DNA from 2 places in the Rhizobium sp. O111 genome. Region 2 is predicted to be linked to the other one. Evidence: predicted binding sites of a transcription regulator. Region 2 holds the regulator's gene; the other holds the start of a gene.
The links. The regulator PhoB, encoded in region 2, activates phosphate uptake and scavenging genes when phosphate is short. The targets are predictions, from matches to a motif close to TGTCATNNANCTGTCAT.

Region 1: the regulator PhoB is predicted to act here: its motif matches at 2,482-2,498, upstream of olsB (l-ornithine N(alpha)-acyltransferase).

What each region holds. Positions count from the first base shown of each region.
Region 1 is NZ_JBSHXL010000001.1:38,185-45,846, reverse strand. Features, by position in the region: gene lspA (signal peptidase II) at 1-113, shown strand, start outside; gene ACVTFQ_RS00215 (hybrid sensor histidine kinase/response regulator) at 169-2,436, shown strand; gene olsB (l-ornithine N(alpha)-acyltransferase) at 2,546-3,421, shown strand; gene ACVTFQ_RS00205 (NADP-dependent malic enzyme) at 3,652-5,934, opposite strand; gene mutS (DNA mismatch repair protein MutS) at 6,239-7,662, shown strand, end outside.
Region 2 is NZ_JBSHXL010000001.1:139,276-146,937, reverse strand. Features, by position in the region: gene argF (ornithine carbamoyltransferase) at 1-433, opposite strand, end outside; gene ACVTFQ_RS00725 (aspartate aminotransferase family protein) at 481-1,677, opposite strand; gene ACVTFQ_RS00720 (GcrA family cell cycle regulator) at 2,105-2,650, shown strand; gene phoB (phosphate regulon transcriptional regulator PhoB) at 2,732-3,415, opposite strand; gene phoU (phosphate signaling complex protein PhoU) at 3,452-4,165, opposite strand; gene pstB (phosphate ABC transporter ATP-binding protein PstB) at 4,209-5,024, opposite strand; gene pstA (phosphate ABC transporter permease PstA) at 5,039-6,361, opposite strand; gene pstC (phosphate ABC transporter permease subunit PstC) at 6,358-7,662, opposite strand, start outside.

The DNA.
Region 1 (7,662 bases), 100 kb from region 2:
ATACCGAGACATGGTCGTTCGCGGTTTTCAACTTGGCCGATAGTTTCATCACCATCGGCGCGGGATGCGTGATTTTGGACGAGCTATTGCAACCCAAGACCGCCGATAAGTAAAATCTTAGCAGTTTACTGAAGGCATTTGGAACAGCCGGCGTGCTAATTTGAACCTATGGTCGGACTGGGTCAGTTACACGAGAAGCTTGCCGCTGCCTTCGGCGCGCCTGCCGCTCATCCTCAAGATGAGCAGGCCGCGATCCCGGCTGACATGTCGCCTGCTACCCCTGAGCACAGCCCTATCGTCGCCCCCTCGGCGCGCAAGCTGATCTCCTATTGGCTCGGCGGCACAGGCATTCTTTCCGCTATCCTCTTGCTCGCGCTCGGCTATATGGGCGGCCTGCTCTGGGTCGCGATCGGCATCGGCGGGCTGGTGCTTGCCGCGATCGTCTGCTTCGCCGTTGTCTCCACACGTCGCCATCATATCAAGGCCCGCGCCGGCGACGACACCGTGCGCGGCGGAAGCGATGCGGCGCTGTTCGCCAGCATCCACGATGCGCTCGGCGACATCACCGTGACCCGGACGATGGATCGACGGATAGTCGCTGCAAACGACATGTTCCGCCGGCTGACCGGGCGGCTGAACCCGATCGGGCAGACCTGCGAGGAGATCGGCATCGCCTTTCGCCCCGGCACGGAGCCGCATCGCTACGATGTCGAGATGTCGACGCCGGAGGGGCAGCGCATCTTCTTCTGGCGCGATGTCGTCACCCGCAACCCCTCGGACGGAAAGCTTTTGCTGCACAGCATCGCCCGCGACGTGACGGCCGATCGCATCGCTGCCCAGGAGCGTGAAGAGGCGCGGCAGAAGGCGGAGTTCAACAGCGCCTCGAAATCACGACTGCTTGCGACCGTCAGCCACGAGCTGCGCACGCCGCTCTCGGGCATTCTCGGCATGACGCATCTTCTGACCGAGACTCGGATGACGCAGGAGCAGGACAATTACCTGACCGGCATCCGCCAGTCGGGCCACGCGCTGACCCAGCTGGTCGAGGATCTCCTCGATTTCTCGACCATTGAGGTCGGGCGCTTCCAGCTGCGCCCGCGTTCGGAATCGGTGCGCAAGCTGCTCGAAAGCGTCGTCGAGATGCTCGCACACCGCGCCCACGAGAAGGGCATCGAGATCGGCTCTACCGTGTCGTCGGATGTTCCCGAGCTGATGAATTTCGACGCGGCGCGTCTGCGCCAGGTCTTGTTCAACGTCATCGGCAATGCGGTGAAATTCACCCAGGTCGGCGGCGTGTTCATTCGCGTGTCGCTGCAGGATGGCGAGCTTGCGATCACGGTCACCGACACCGGCCCCGGCATGACGGAAGAAGAGCAGGCGCGTGTCTTCGGCGAATACGAACAGGCGGGCACCATGGTGGAGAAGAGCAACGGCACCGGCCTTGGCCTTGCCATCTCGGCGCGGATCATGCGCGAGTTCGGCGGCGCGCTGACGGTCGCCAGCGAAAAGGGCACCGGCACGGAATTCTGCATCCGCTTCCGTACCGAAGGGGACGAGGAGCCCGCGGCCCGCCGCGACACGCTGCTTTCGGGCAATCTCGTCGTGCTCTTGGCGCCGGCCGGTGCCGCGCGCATGGCGATTTCGGAGACCATCCGCACGCTCGGCGGCCAGTGCCACTTTGTCGAGGATGGCGAGACAGCGCGTTGGATCCTGCTCGACATGGCGGCCAACGGACGGCGTCCGACCGACATCATCGTCGACCACCGCATGTCGGCCGAATTCGCGGCACACCTCGCCGACCGGACGGATATCGCAGCCCTTGGCCTGCGCAAGATCTTCCTGGTCAACCCGGAAGAGCGCAACGCCCATTCGCTCGATCTCTTCGACGCCTGGCTGATCCGGCCGCTGCGCGAACAGTCGCTGATCGACGTCTTGCGCGGGCGCATGCGCGGCATGGAAAAGCGCGACGCGCTCAACGACAACCAGCCCGGCTTCAGCCCCGGCATCCCGGAGGCCGGCATTCAGGGCGGGCTGAAGATCGTGCTCGCCGAAGACGATCCGATCAACGCCATGCTGATCCGCGCCATGCTCGAAAAAGCCGGCCACAGCGTGCAGCATGTCGAACATTTCGAAGCGCTGCTCGACGCGGCGCTGGCGGAAGGAAGCGTGCGGCCGGATATCGTGATCAGCGATCTTTCCATGCCCGGCGGCGACGGGATCGAAATGATTGGCCGGCTACGTGGCCATGAGCGCCGGCTTGAGGTTCCCTCGGTGCCGATCATCGTTCTGACCGCCGACAAACGCGATGAATCGCGTCGTCAAGTCTTGCTGAACGGGGCAAACCGCGTCATGCTGAAACCCATAGACCCCATACGGCTGCTGACGGAAGTTCAGGCTGTCGCCGCGCTTTCGGCACGTCGCGCAGAAGCACTGTAGCTCCACCGCCACCCATGTGTTTCTTGCGTATCTGGGGGTTTAAAATGTCACTTTGCTGTCGCATATAAGTGTTTTATGGCGTCCTAAAGCCGGCAATGAAAGATTCGTCATGTCCGTAGATATCTGCAACCGTGACACCCTCGTCGAGGCTCTTCCCCCTGCGCGGAAAGCCGAACAGATCGAGAGCGACGTGTTCGGCCGGATCGGCAATCTCGAGACACGCCTTGCCCGTACGCCTGGCGAAATCGATGCCGCACAGTCCGTGCGCTACCGTGTTTTCGTCGACGAGATGAAGGCCGAACTGCCTGCGGAAGCGATGCGCCGCAAGCGCGATTTCGACGCCTACGACGACTTCTGCGACCACCTTCTGGTGCTCGATCGCTCGATCGAGGGCGACAGCGAGGACCAGATCGTCGGCACCTACCGCCTGCTGCGGCAGGATGTGGCGATGGCCAATGGCGGCTTTTACTCGGCTTCCGAATTCGACATCGACACGCTGATCGCGCGCCATCCGGATAAGCGCTTCATGGAGCTCGGCCGCTCCTGCGTGCTACCGGACTACCGCACCAAGCGCATCGTCGAGCTCTTGTGGCAGGGCAACTGGGCCTATGCGCTGAAGCACGGCATGAGCGCGATGTTCGGCTGCGCCTCCTTCCCCGGCATTCACCCGGAACAGCATGCGCTGGCGCTTTCCTTCCTGCGCCACAACGTCGCAGCCAAGGACGAGTGGGCCGTCGACGCGCTACCGCATCTCGCCCGCGACATGGACCTGATGCCGGTCGAGGCCGTCAATCCGAAGCGCGCCCTGATGGCGCTGCCGCCGCTGATCAAGGGCTACCTGCGCCTCGGCGCCATGGTCGGCTCCACCGCCGTGGTCGACAAGGCATTCAACACGACGGATGTGCTGATCGTTCTGCCGATCGCGAGCATTTCGGATCGGTATGTGAATTATTACGGTGCCGATGCCGGGCGGTTTGCCAGCTGATTGGCATAACTACCTATAGTTAGCGTTCTACCGTGTAGCCCCCTCATCCGCCTGCCGGCACCTTCTCCCCGTCGGGGAGAAGAGACTCGGGGCTGGCCGCTCGCGCCGACCTCCCCTTCTCCCCCACGGGGAGAAGGTGGCCCGAAGGGTTCAGGTGCAGCTTGCTGCACCGGGGATGAGGGGGCCACACGGCACACCCTCACCCGTAGCCACCTCACCCCATTACCAACTCACGACCCCGTATAAGCCGCAATCGCGGCCATGTTGACGATGTCGCTGTCCTTCGCCCCCATCGAGGTGATCTGCACCGCCTTGTCGACGCCGACGAGGATGGGGCCGATGACGGTGGAGCCGCCGAGTTCCTGCAGCATCTTGGTGGAGATCGACGCCGAGTGGAACGCCGGCATGACCAGGACGTTGGCGGGGCCGGACAGGCGGCAGAAGGGGTATTGCTCCATCGCCTTGCGGTTCAGCGCCACATCAGCCGCCATCTCGCCGTCATACTCGAAATCCACATGGCGGCGGTCGAGGATGGCGACGGCTTCGCGGACGCGCTCGGAGCGTTCGCCGGAGGGGTGGCCGAAGGTCGAGTAGGCGAGCATGGCAACGCGGGGATTGTAGCCCATGCGGCGCGCGAAGCCGGCGGCCTCCACCGCGATATCGGCCAGCTCCTCGGCGGACGGCATATCGTGGACCGCCGTGTCGGCCACGAAGACGGTGCGGCCGCGGCAGAGCGCGATCGACACGCCGATCACCCGGTGGCCGGGCTTCTCGTCGATGCAGCGACGAACATCCTCGAGCGCCGTCGAGTAGTTGCGGGTGATGCCCGTCACCATGCCGTCGGCATCGCCGAGCGCCACCATGCAGGCCGCGAAGTGGTTGCGGTCGTTGTGGATCAGGCGCTGGGCATCGCGGTGGAGGTAGCCTTTGCGCTGCAGGCGCGCATAGAGATAGTCGATATAGGCTTCCACTCGGTTGGAGATGCGGGCGTTGACGATCTCCAGGCCGGGGCGGTTGAGATCGATGCCGGCACGCTCTGCGGTCGCATGGATCAGATCCTCGCGGCCGAGCAGGATGGCGGTGCCGAGCTGCTGGTTGGCGTAGGAGAGTGCGGCGCGCATGACCTGCTCCTCCTCGGCCTCGGCGAAGACCACGCGCTTAGGATGGCGGCGCACGCGCTCATAGAGGCTGGCGAGCGTCGAGGCGATCGGATCGCGACGCGCCGACAGTTCGCGGGCATAGGCGGCCATGTCGGGGATCGGCTTGCGGGCGACGCCGCTTTCCATGGCGGCCTGAGCGACCGCCACGGGGATTGCCGAAATCAGGCGCGGATCGAAGGGCACCGGAATGATGTATTGCGGGCCGAAGCGTGGGCGATTGCCCTGATAGGCGGCGGCGACATCGTCGGGAACGTCCTCTCGGGCGAGGCTCGCCAGCGCCCGGACGGCCGCGATCTTCATATCGTCGTTGATCGTCGTGGCGCGGACATCGAGCGCACCGCGGAAGATATAGGGGAAGCCCAGCACGTTGTTGACCTGGTTCGGATAATCCGAACGGCCGGTCGCCATGATGGCGTCATCGCGGATGCCGGCCACTTCCTCGGGCGTGATCTCAGGATCGGGATTGGCCATGGCGAAGATGATCGGACGGTCGGCCATCGACAGGATCATCTCCTCGGAGAAGGCGCCCTTCTGCGACAGGCCGAAGACGACATCGGCGCCCTTCATCGCTTCTTCCAGCGTGCGCGCCTTGGTCTTGACCGCATGCGCCGACTTCCACTGGTTCATGCCCTCGGTGCGCCCCTGGTAGATCACGCCCTTGGTGTCGCAGAGCACGATATTCTCGGGCGCGAAGCCCATGGCCTTGATGAGCTCGACGCAGGCAATCGCTGCCGCACCGGCGCCGTTGCAGACGAGCTTCGTCGTCTTCAGGTCCCGGCCAGTCAGCTCCAGCGCGTTGATGAGGCCGGCGGCGGCGATGATCGCGGTGCCATGCTGGTCGTCGTGGAAAACCGGAATGTCCATGAGCTCGCGCAGGCGGCTCTCGATGATGAAACAGTCCGGCGCCTTGATGTCTTCGAGATTGATGCCGCCGAAGGAGGGGCCGAGAAAGCGGACGCAGTTGATGAACTCGTCGACATTTTCCGTATCGACCTCGAGGTCGATGCTGTCGACATCGGCGAAGCGCTTGAAGAGGACCGACTTGCCTTCCATGACGGGCTTCGACGCCAGTGCGCCAAGATTGCCGAGGCCGAGGATGGCGGTACCGTTCGAGATGACCGCCACCATGTTGCCGCGCGAGGTATAATCATAGGCGGTGGCGGGATCGGCGGCGATGGCCTTGACGGGAACGGCGACGCCCGGCGAATAGGCAAGCGAGAGATCCCGCTGCGTGGCCATCGGCTTGGTCGGGTTGACCTCGAGCTTGCCGGGTTTTCCCTGCGAATGGAAGTCGAGCGCTTCCTTGTCGGTAATGCCGTTGGCGGGGCGCTGCTTGCTGTTCATGTCGGGCATATCTCCTCCAAATCTCCTGACAACCGGCCTTCGATTGCGCTAGTCGACCCTCTATAGACACGCTCTATGGGGCTGACACGACGCCTTGCGAAAAAGCCGTACGGCTACAATCGATTAAAATATCCGGTGGAACTGACAGGCGCCCTTCCAAGGGGTTCCTGACCTTGCGGCTCGTTGAATACCTCCCTTAATCCTCCTGTGGGCTAACGGCTCCCATTTCCCGATAGCTGTTGTCTTCTATAGCCGCGCTTCGATAGGGTGGCACCCTGTTTTTTAGGGAAAAGCCCACTCCGTGAACGATCGAATGACCTTGAGACACGAAGCCTTTTCGGCTGCCGAGCTTGCAACGGAAGAGAGCCGCGCCTCGGCCACGCCGATGATGGAGCAGTTCATCGAGATCAAGGCGAACAATCCGGATTCGCTTTTGTTCTACCGCATGGGCGATTTCTACGAGCTGTTCTTCGAAGACGCGCTCGACGCCTCGCGTGCACTCGGGATCACGCTGACGAAGCGCGGCCAGCACATGGGGCAGGATATCCCGATGTGCGGCGTGCCGGTTCATGCGGCCGACGACTATCTGCAGAAGCTGATCGGGCTCGGTTTCCGCGTGGCGGTCTGCGAGCAGGTCGAGGATCCGGCGGAAGCGAAGAAGCGCGGCAGCAAGTCGGTGGTCAAGCGCGACGTCGTGCGCCTGGTGACACCGGGAACGATCACCGAGGAAAAGCTGCTTTCGCCTTCGGAATCGAATTACCTCATGGCGCTGACCCGCATTCGCGGCGCCTCCGAGCCTTTGATGGCGCTGGCCTGGATCGACATTTCCACCGGCGTTTTCCGCCTGGCGGAGACCGAGGCATCGCGGCTGCTTGCCGATATCTTGAGGATCGATCCGCGCGAGCTGATCGTGCCGGATACGATGTTCCACGATCCGGAGCTGAAGCCGGTGTTCGACGTGCTTGGGCGCACCGCTGTGCCGCAGCCATCGGTGCTGTTCGATAGCGCCACGGCGGAAGGCCGGATCGCGCGCTATTTCGGCGTCTCGACGCTCGATGGCTTCGGCACCTTCTCGCGCTCGGAACTCGCGGCAGCGGCAGCAGCCGTCGCCTATGTCGAGAAGACGCAGATCGCCGAACGGCCGCCGCTCGGCAAGCCGGAGCGCGAAAGCGCTGCCTCGACGCTCTTCATCGACCCGGCGACACGCGCCAATCTCGAACTTGCACGCACGCTTTCCGGCGACCGCAACGGATCACTGCTGAAAGCCATCGACCGCACCGTGACCGGCGGCGGCGCGCGGTTGCTCGCCGAGCGCCTGATGTCGCCGCTGACCGATCCCGCGCGGATCAACGAACGGCTGGATTCGATCGGCTTCCTGATCGAGGAGCCCTCGCTCTCGGGCGACCTGCGCGATCTCCTCAAACACGTGCCCGATATGCCCCGCGCGCTGTCGCGCCTGGCGCTCGAGCGCGGCGGTCCGCGCGACCTCGCGGCGATCCGGCAGGGGCTGAACGCGGCGACCGACGTGGCGCTGCTCTTGGAAGCCGCGATGCTGCCCGAGGAACTGGCCGGCGCGCTGGCGGGCCTCATCGCCCTGCCGCAACAGGTGGCGGCACTGCTCAGCGAAACACTCGGCGACGAGCTGCCGCTACTGAAGCGCGACGGCGGCTTCCTGCGCGACGGGGCCAATGCAGAGCTGGACGAGGTGCGCGCGCTGCGCGACCAGTCGCGCCGGGT
Region 2 (7,662 bases):
CTTCGAACGTCATGATATCGGCCATGATCTGGCACGGATGGGTGTCATCCGTCAGCGCGTTGATGACGGGAACGGTCGCGTGTTCGGCGAGCTCCAGCATGCGCGCATGGTCGGTCGTGCGGATCATGATCGCATCGACATAGCGCGACAGAACCTTGGCGGTATCGCCAATCGTTTCAGCGCGGCCGAGCTGCATTTCGGTGCCCGAGAGGAACAGCGTCTCGCCGCCGAGCTGGCGCATGCCGACGTCGAAGGAGACGCGGGTGCGGGTCGAGGGCTTTTCGAAGATCATCGCCAGCATCTTTCCTGCCAGCGGCTTGTCGCCCTGGCCGGCCTTGAAGGCCTGCTTACGGGTCTTGGCGTCGTCCATGATGACCCTGAGGTCGGAGGAGGTTACCGCGGAAAGATCGAGAAAGTGTTTTGGGGAAGCCATCTGTCTTTAACCTGTTGCGCCCGCCATCCGGCCGGGCATCCATCCATTCAAGCCGTCTTCTTTGCCTTGGCGCGCACGCTCTCGGCGGCACGCTCCAGGCGCGCGAGGCCTTCGCGGGCTTCATCGGCCGTGACGACAAGCGGGGGGAGCAAACGGATGACATTGTCGCCGGCCGGAATGGCCAGCAGGTTGGCAGCGCGGATGGCCTGCAGGAGCTCAGCCGACGGAACAGCCGCCTTGACGCCAAGCATCAGGCCTTCGCCCCTGACATCCTCGATCACATCGGGGAAACGATCCTTCAGCGATGCGAGACCCTGGCGGAAGACGAGTGCGACGTCGCTGACGTGCTGCAGGAAGCCTTCCTCGAGGATCACGTCGAGCACGGCATTGCCGACGGCCATGGCGAGCGGGTTGCCGCCATAGGTCGAGCCATGGGTGCCGGCCTTCATGCCGGAGGCAGCTTCAGCAGTTGCCAGGCAGGCGCCGAGTGGGAAACCACCGCCGATGCCCTTGGCGGCGGCGAGAATGTCCGGCGTTACGCCCAACCGCTCATAAGCAAAGAGCTTGCCTGTACGGCCGACGCCGGTCTGAACCTCGTCGAGGATCAGAAGCAGGCCGTTTTCATCGCAAAGCTGACGCAAAGCCTTCATGAACTCCACAGTCGCAGGGCGGATACCGCCCTCGCCCTGTACCGGTTCGATCAGGATACCGGCCGTGGCATCGGTGATGGCGGCGCGAACGGCCTCGATATCACCGAAGGGAACCTGGTCGAAACCGGGCGCCTTGGGGCCGAAGCCTTCCAGATACTTCTCCTGGCCGCCGGCGGCGATCGTCGCCAGCGTGCGACCGTGGAAGGCGCCTTCAAAGGTGATGATGTGGAAGCGCTCGGGATGACCCTTCGAATACTGGTAGCGACGCGCGGTCTTGATCGCGCATTCCAGCGCTTCGGCGCCGGAGTTGGTGAAGAACACCTTATCCGCGAAGGTTGCATCCGTCAGCCGCTTGGCGAGACGCTCCTGACCGGGGATCTCGTAAATGTTGGAAAGGTGCCAGACCTTATCGGCCTGATCCTTCAGTGCTCCGACGACATGCGGGTGGCTATGGCCGACAGAGGTCACGGCAACGCCCGCGCCGAAATCGAGATATCGCTCGCCAGTTTCGGTGATCAGCCACACGCCCTCTCCTCGCTCGAACCGCAGCGGGGCACGAGAGTAGGTATCATAAAGCGGCGCGGCTTCAGCCATGGCGCGATCTCCTGTCATTCGCTCAATAATCGCCCGGACTCCGGCTAAAAAGCGGGTGCCCGGAAATGAAAAATGCCGCCTTTCGGCGGCGAGGGGCACTATTGTCTTTTCGCAGTGCGATGTCAACAAAACTGAGCTTTTGTCGCATGCGTCAAGCAAGCATCAGGGCGCCGGCGAGCTATCAACAGCTAATGTTGCAGAAATGACTCTACCACCCAGCAAGTTGGGGAAAACCGAGAAATCGATTCGCCGCGATTCAACCGACTCTTGTCACGGAGTCGCCCTCACTCTAGGTTAAAACTCAATTACTAGACTGCATGCGGCGGAACTAGTCACCAAAATCGAGCAAGCGTTTCTTGGTCCGGACACGTCCGTGCCATGGGTGAGGGATTCTGCCTACACCAACGCAATAAGGCGGAGACAGGGCATGAACTGGACAGACGAGCGCGTTGAAAGACTGAAGAAGCTTTGGGCCGAAGGCCTGAGCGCCAGCCAGATTGCGGCACAACTTGGCGGTGTAAGCCGCAACGCCGTCATCGGCAAGGTCCACCGTCTGAACCTGCCTGGCCGCGCCAAGGCCGGCGGCACGACGACGGCGACCAGAGCACCGAAGCGCCCGGCGGTTTCGACGCCCCGCCCCGCCAGCAACTTCAATTCCGCACGCATCTCGCCAAGCCGCGCCGTTGCCCGCCCGCAGGGCGCAGTGGCTCTCAAGGAAGAGATGGATATCGATGCGATCGAGGAAGTCCGTTACCGTCCCGCTTCCAACGTTGTCGTTCCGATCTCGCGCCGCCTCGGCCTCACGGAACTGACCGAGCGTACGTGCAAGTGGCCGGTCGGCGATCCGCTGACGGATGACTTCCACTTCTGCGGCTGCGAATCCCCTGACAACTCGCCATACTGCACCTATCACCAGCGCATGGCCTACCAGCCGGTCAACGAGCGCCGCAAGGCAGCCAACCGGGTCGCATGACCCGGAAAGCCGGATAAGGAACAAAAGAAAACGGGCCCTTGCGGGCCCGTTTTTCGTTGGATCGGATGAAATGGAAGCGCCTTACGCTTCCATCGAATAGCCGGCGCCGCGAACGGTGCGGATGACATCTTGCATGTTCGAGAAGTTGAGCGCCTTGCGCAGGCGGCCGACGTGTACGTCGACGGTGCGTTCGTCGACATAGATGTCATGGCCCCAGACGCCATCGAGCAGCTGCGAGCGGGAGAAGACACGGCCGGGCGACGACATCAGGAATTCCAGAAGGCGGAATTCGGTCGGTCCCAGGCGGACTTCGCGGCTCTTGCGGTGAACGCGGTGGGTTTCGCGATCGAGCTCGATATCGCCGCACTTCAGCAGCGAGGAGAGCACTTCCGGCTTGGCGCGGCGCAGCATCGCCTTGACGCGGGCGACGAGCTCAGGCGTCGAGAACGGCTTGACGACATAGTCGTCGGCGCCGGTCGACAGGCCGCGAACACGTTCGCTTTCCTCGCCACGGGCGGTCAGCATGATGATCGGCAGGCGCTCGGTCTCCGGGCGCATGCGCAGGCGACGGCACAGCTCGATGCCGGAAACGCCGGGCAGCATCCAATCGAGGATCAACAGGTCGGGCGTGCGTTCCTGCAGCCGGATTTCGGCCTCGTCACCGCGAAGGATGGTATCGACTTCGAAGCCTTCGGCCTCGAGGTTATAGCGAAGAAGCACGCTCAGTGCTTCTTCGTCTTCAACGACTGCTACTCTTGGGATCATTCGTCTCGGTCTCCTGGGGGCGTGGGTCCGGAACGCTTATTCCGTGACCGCGCCGACGGTGTTGGCGGTGTCGTCCTTCGGACGCTCGCCTTCCGGCTGGGCGCCGGTAGCCATGTAGTAGATGGTCTCTGCGATGTTGGTGGCGTGGTCGCCGATGCGCTCGATGTTCTTGGCGCAGAAGAGAAGATGCGTGCAGCTGGTGATGTTGCGCGGATCTTCCATCATGTAGGTCAGCATCTCGCGGAACAGCGAGGTGTACATCGCGTCGATTTCCTCGTCGCGCTCGCGGATCGACTTGGCGCGGTCGGCAACGCGGCTGGTGTAGACGTCGAGAACTTCCTTGAGCTGGACAAGCGCCAGTTCGGAAAGATGCTCGAGGCCACGAGCGAGCTTGCGCGGAACGCCCGTGCTCTGGACAGCGATGACGCGCTTGGCAGTGTTCTTGCCGAGATCGCCGACGCGCTCGAGATCGGCCGCGATGCGGATCGAGCCCATGATTTCGCGAAGGTCGGCGGCCATCGGCTGGCGGCGGGCGATGGTGATGATCGCCTTTTCGCCGATCTCGCGCTCGGCGTGATCGAGGATCACGTCGTCGGAGATGACCTTCTGGGCGAGCGAAGTGTCGCCGTTGACGAGCGCGCGAACAGCGTCGCCGACCATCTGTTCCGCGAGGCCGCCCATTTCGGAGATGCGGCGCGTCAGGAACTTGAGATCATCGTCATAGGCGGAATAGATATGTGTCGATGCCATGGGGCTTATCCTTGAATGTCCTGAGGTTTACCGGTTTCGGAGATCAGCCGAAGCGGCCCATGATGTAATCCTGGGTGCGCGGATCATCCGGGTTGGTGAACATCTTGTCGGTATCGTTCTCCTCGACGAGGTTGCCGAGGTGGAACATGGCGGTGCGCTGCGAAACGCGTGCTGCCTGCTGCATCGAGTGCGTGACGATGACGATCGTGTAGGCTTCGCGCAGCTCGTGGATGAGCTCCTCGACCTTGGCGGTCGCGATCGGGTCAAGCGCTGAGCAGGGCTCGTCCATGAGGATGACTTCGGGGCTGACAGCAATCGCGCGGGCGATGCACAGACGCTGCTGCTGACCACCCGACAGGCCGGTGCCGCCTTCATGCACGCGGTCCTTGACCTCGTTCCACAGGCCGGCGCGCTGCAGGCTCTGCTCGACGATGACGTCCATGTCGGCCTTCGCCTTGGCGAGACCGTGGATGCGCGGGCCGTAGGCGACGTTTTCGTAGATCGACTTCGGGAACGGGTTCGGCTTCTGGAACACCATGCCAACGCGGGCGCGCAGCTCAACGACGTCGATATCCGGATCGTAGATATCATCGCCATCGAGCGTGATCTTGCCGGTAACGCGGCAGTTGTCGATCGTGTCGTTCATGCGGTTCAGGCTGCGCAGGAAGGTGGACTTGCCGCAGCCCGACGGACCGATGAGAGCCGTCACGGTGTTTTCGCGGATGTTCAGCTTCACGTCGAAAAGCGCACGCTTCTCGCCGTAGTAAACCGAGACGTCCTGGCCGATCATTTTATACGGAATGGTATTCATCTTCTGGTCTAGCGCCTTCTCAACTGCGGCTTCCGTCAACATGTTCATGATGTTTACTCCGTTTACCAGCGGCGCTCAAAGCGACGACGCAAGAGGATGGCTCCGAGGTTCATGACGATCAGGAACAGGAGCAGGACGATGATGGCGCCGGACGTGCGCTCGACAAAGGCGCGTTCGGCTTCGTTTGCCCACATGTAAACCTGCACCGGCAGAGCCGTGGAGGGATCCATCGGGGTGGCAGGCGCATTGGCGACGAAGGCGACCATGCCGATCAGGAGCAGCGGCGCGGTTTCACCGAGCGCGTGCGCCAGACCAATGATGGTGCCGGTCAGGATGCCAGGCATTGCCAGCGGCAGGACGTGGTGGAACACCATCTGCATCTTCGAAGCGCCGAGACCAAGAGCGGCTGCGCGGATCGAAGGGGGCACGGCGCGCAGTGCCGCGCGGGTGGCGATGATGATCGTCGGCAGCGTCATCAGCGTCAGCACCAGGCCACCGACCAGCGACGCGGAGCGCGGCAGGCCTGCGAAGTTGATGAAGACGGCGAGACCGAGCAGACCGTAGACGATCGACGGAACGGCCGCGAGGTTGTTGATGTTGACCTCGATCAGGTCGGTCAGCTTGTTCTTCGGCGCGAACTCTTCGAGGTAGATCGAAGCGGCGACACCGATCGGCAGCGACAGGGCAAGAACGATCAGCATCAGGTAGAGCGAGCCGATGAGGGCGACGCCGAGACCTGCGGCTTCCGGACGGCTGGAATTGCCGTTGACGAAGAGGCCGGTGTTGAACTCCTTGTGGAGCGTGCCGCTGGCGGCCATCTGCTGCATCCAGCCAACCTGGCGGTCGTTGACCTTGCGGTTCTTCTCGTCAACCGTCAGGTCGATCTGGCCCTTGTTGGCCGAGTCGACGTTGGCGTCGGCGAGAAGCGTGACGTTGACCGTCTTGCCGATGAGCGACGGATCGGCAACGACCATGTCGCGGAGCACGATCGGCGCGCCCTTGGAGATCATCGCGGTGGCGTCACGCGTTTCCGGACGGCTCTGGGCGTTGATGCCGAGCGTCTTGACCATGGCGTCGCGGATGAGCACCGGATAGTTGGCGGCGATCAGCACCGACGGGTCGGTGGCGCGCTTGTTGTTGGGGTCGAGCACCTTTTCGGAGAACTCGATCGGCAGGGTGATCGAGGTCTGCGCGAAGGCCGTGTAGCCCTGACGGATGACCGTCGTGAGCAGGATGGCCAGGAAGATCAGACCGAAGGAGATGGCAGCGATGCCATAAGCCTGGAAGCGGCGTTCGGCGGCGTAGCGACGCTTGATGCCGATGTCGCGGCGGGCCGGCGCCTTGGAGACGACGACGCCCTGTCCGGAGGAAACAACGTCCGTCATTCGTACTGCTCCCGGTATTTGCGCACAATGAAGAGCGCGTAGATGTTAAGGCAAAGCGTGATGAAGAACAGCGTGATGCCAAGCGCAAAGGCAACCAGCGTCTGCGGCGAGGTGAACTCAAGGTCACCCGTGAGCTGGTTGACGATCTTGACCGTCACCGTCGTCATCGGCTCGAATGGGTTGATCTGGATGCGGGCGGCAACACCGGCCGCAAGCACGACGATCATGGTCTCGCCGATGGCGCGCGAGGCGGTCATCAGCAGAGCGCCGACGATACCCGGCAGGGCAGCGGGGAGAACGACCTTCTTGATCGTTTCCGAACGCGTGGCGCCGAGGCCGAGCGAACCGTCACGCAGAGCGCGCGGCACGGCGGTGATGATATCGTCAGACAGCGAGGAAACGTATGGGATCAGCATGATGCCCATGACGATACCGGCGGTCAGAACGCTCTGTGCCTGGATGAAGTTGCTGTAGTCGCCGGTCAGAAGGCCATTCACCTGGGACGAGAGGTCGCGCAGGAAGGGGCCGACAGTGATGAGGGCGAAGAAGCCGTAGACGATGGTCGGGATGCCGGCCAGCACTTCGAGCAGCGGCTTGGCGATGCCGCGAACCTTGGGAGCCGCGTATTCCGCCATGTAGATGGCCGCGAAGAGACCGACCGGAACGGCGACCAGCATGGCGACGAAGCCGATGTAGAGCGTGCCGAGCAGCAGCGGGATGAGGCCGAACTGGCCGAAGGACGAGCTGCCGGCGCCGGCAAAGCGCGGATCCCAGACGGTGCCGAAGAAGAAGTCGGCGGCCGGAACTTCAGCGAAGAAGTGGGCGGCTTCCGTCAGCATCGACATGACGATGCCGACAGTGGTCAGGATGGCGATGGAGGATGCAAGCAGCAGACCCCAGAGCATGACGCGCTCGACGCGGTTGCGGGCCCGGAAACGGGGAGCGACTTCGCGCAAGGCATAGAAGCCACCGGCGACGCCGAGCGCCAGAACGACCAGCGTCATGATCAGGCGGCTGATGCCGCTTTCGGTGTTCAGCTTCTGCGCGCCTTCGATCATGTAAGGCTGCGGCACGCCGGCGAGCGGAACGCCCTTGGCGGCGAGCTTGGCCTGGAGACCGGCGGGATCGCCGACACCTGCGGCAACGTCTTCGCTCGCGAGCAGCGGCAGACCGCGGGCGATGGCGCTGACCATGCCGTAGTTCAGGTTCTGCTGAGCAGCCGGCTGAGCCTTGACGTCTTCAGGAAAACCGCCGCGGACGGAGGATTCAATAATGGAGGGGCTGATCGCAAGCCAGGCGCA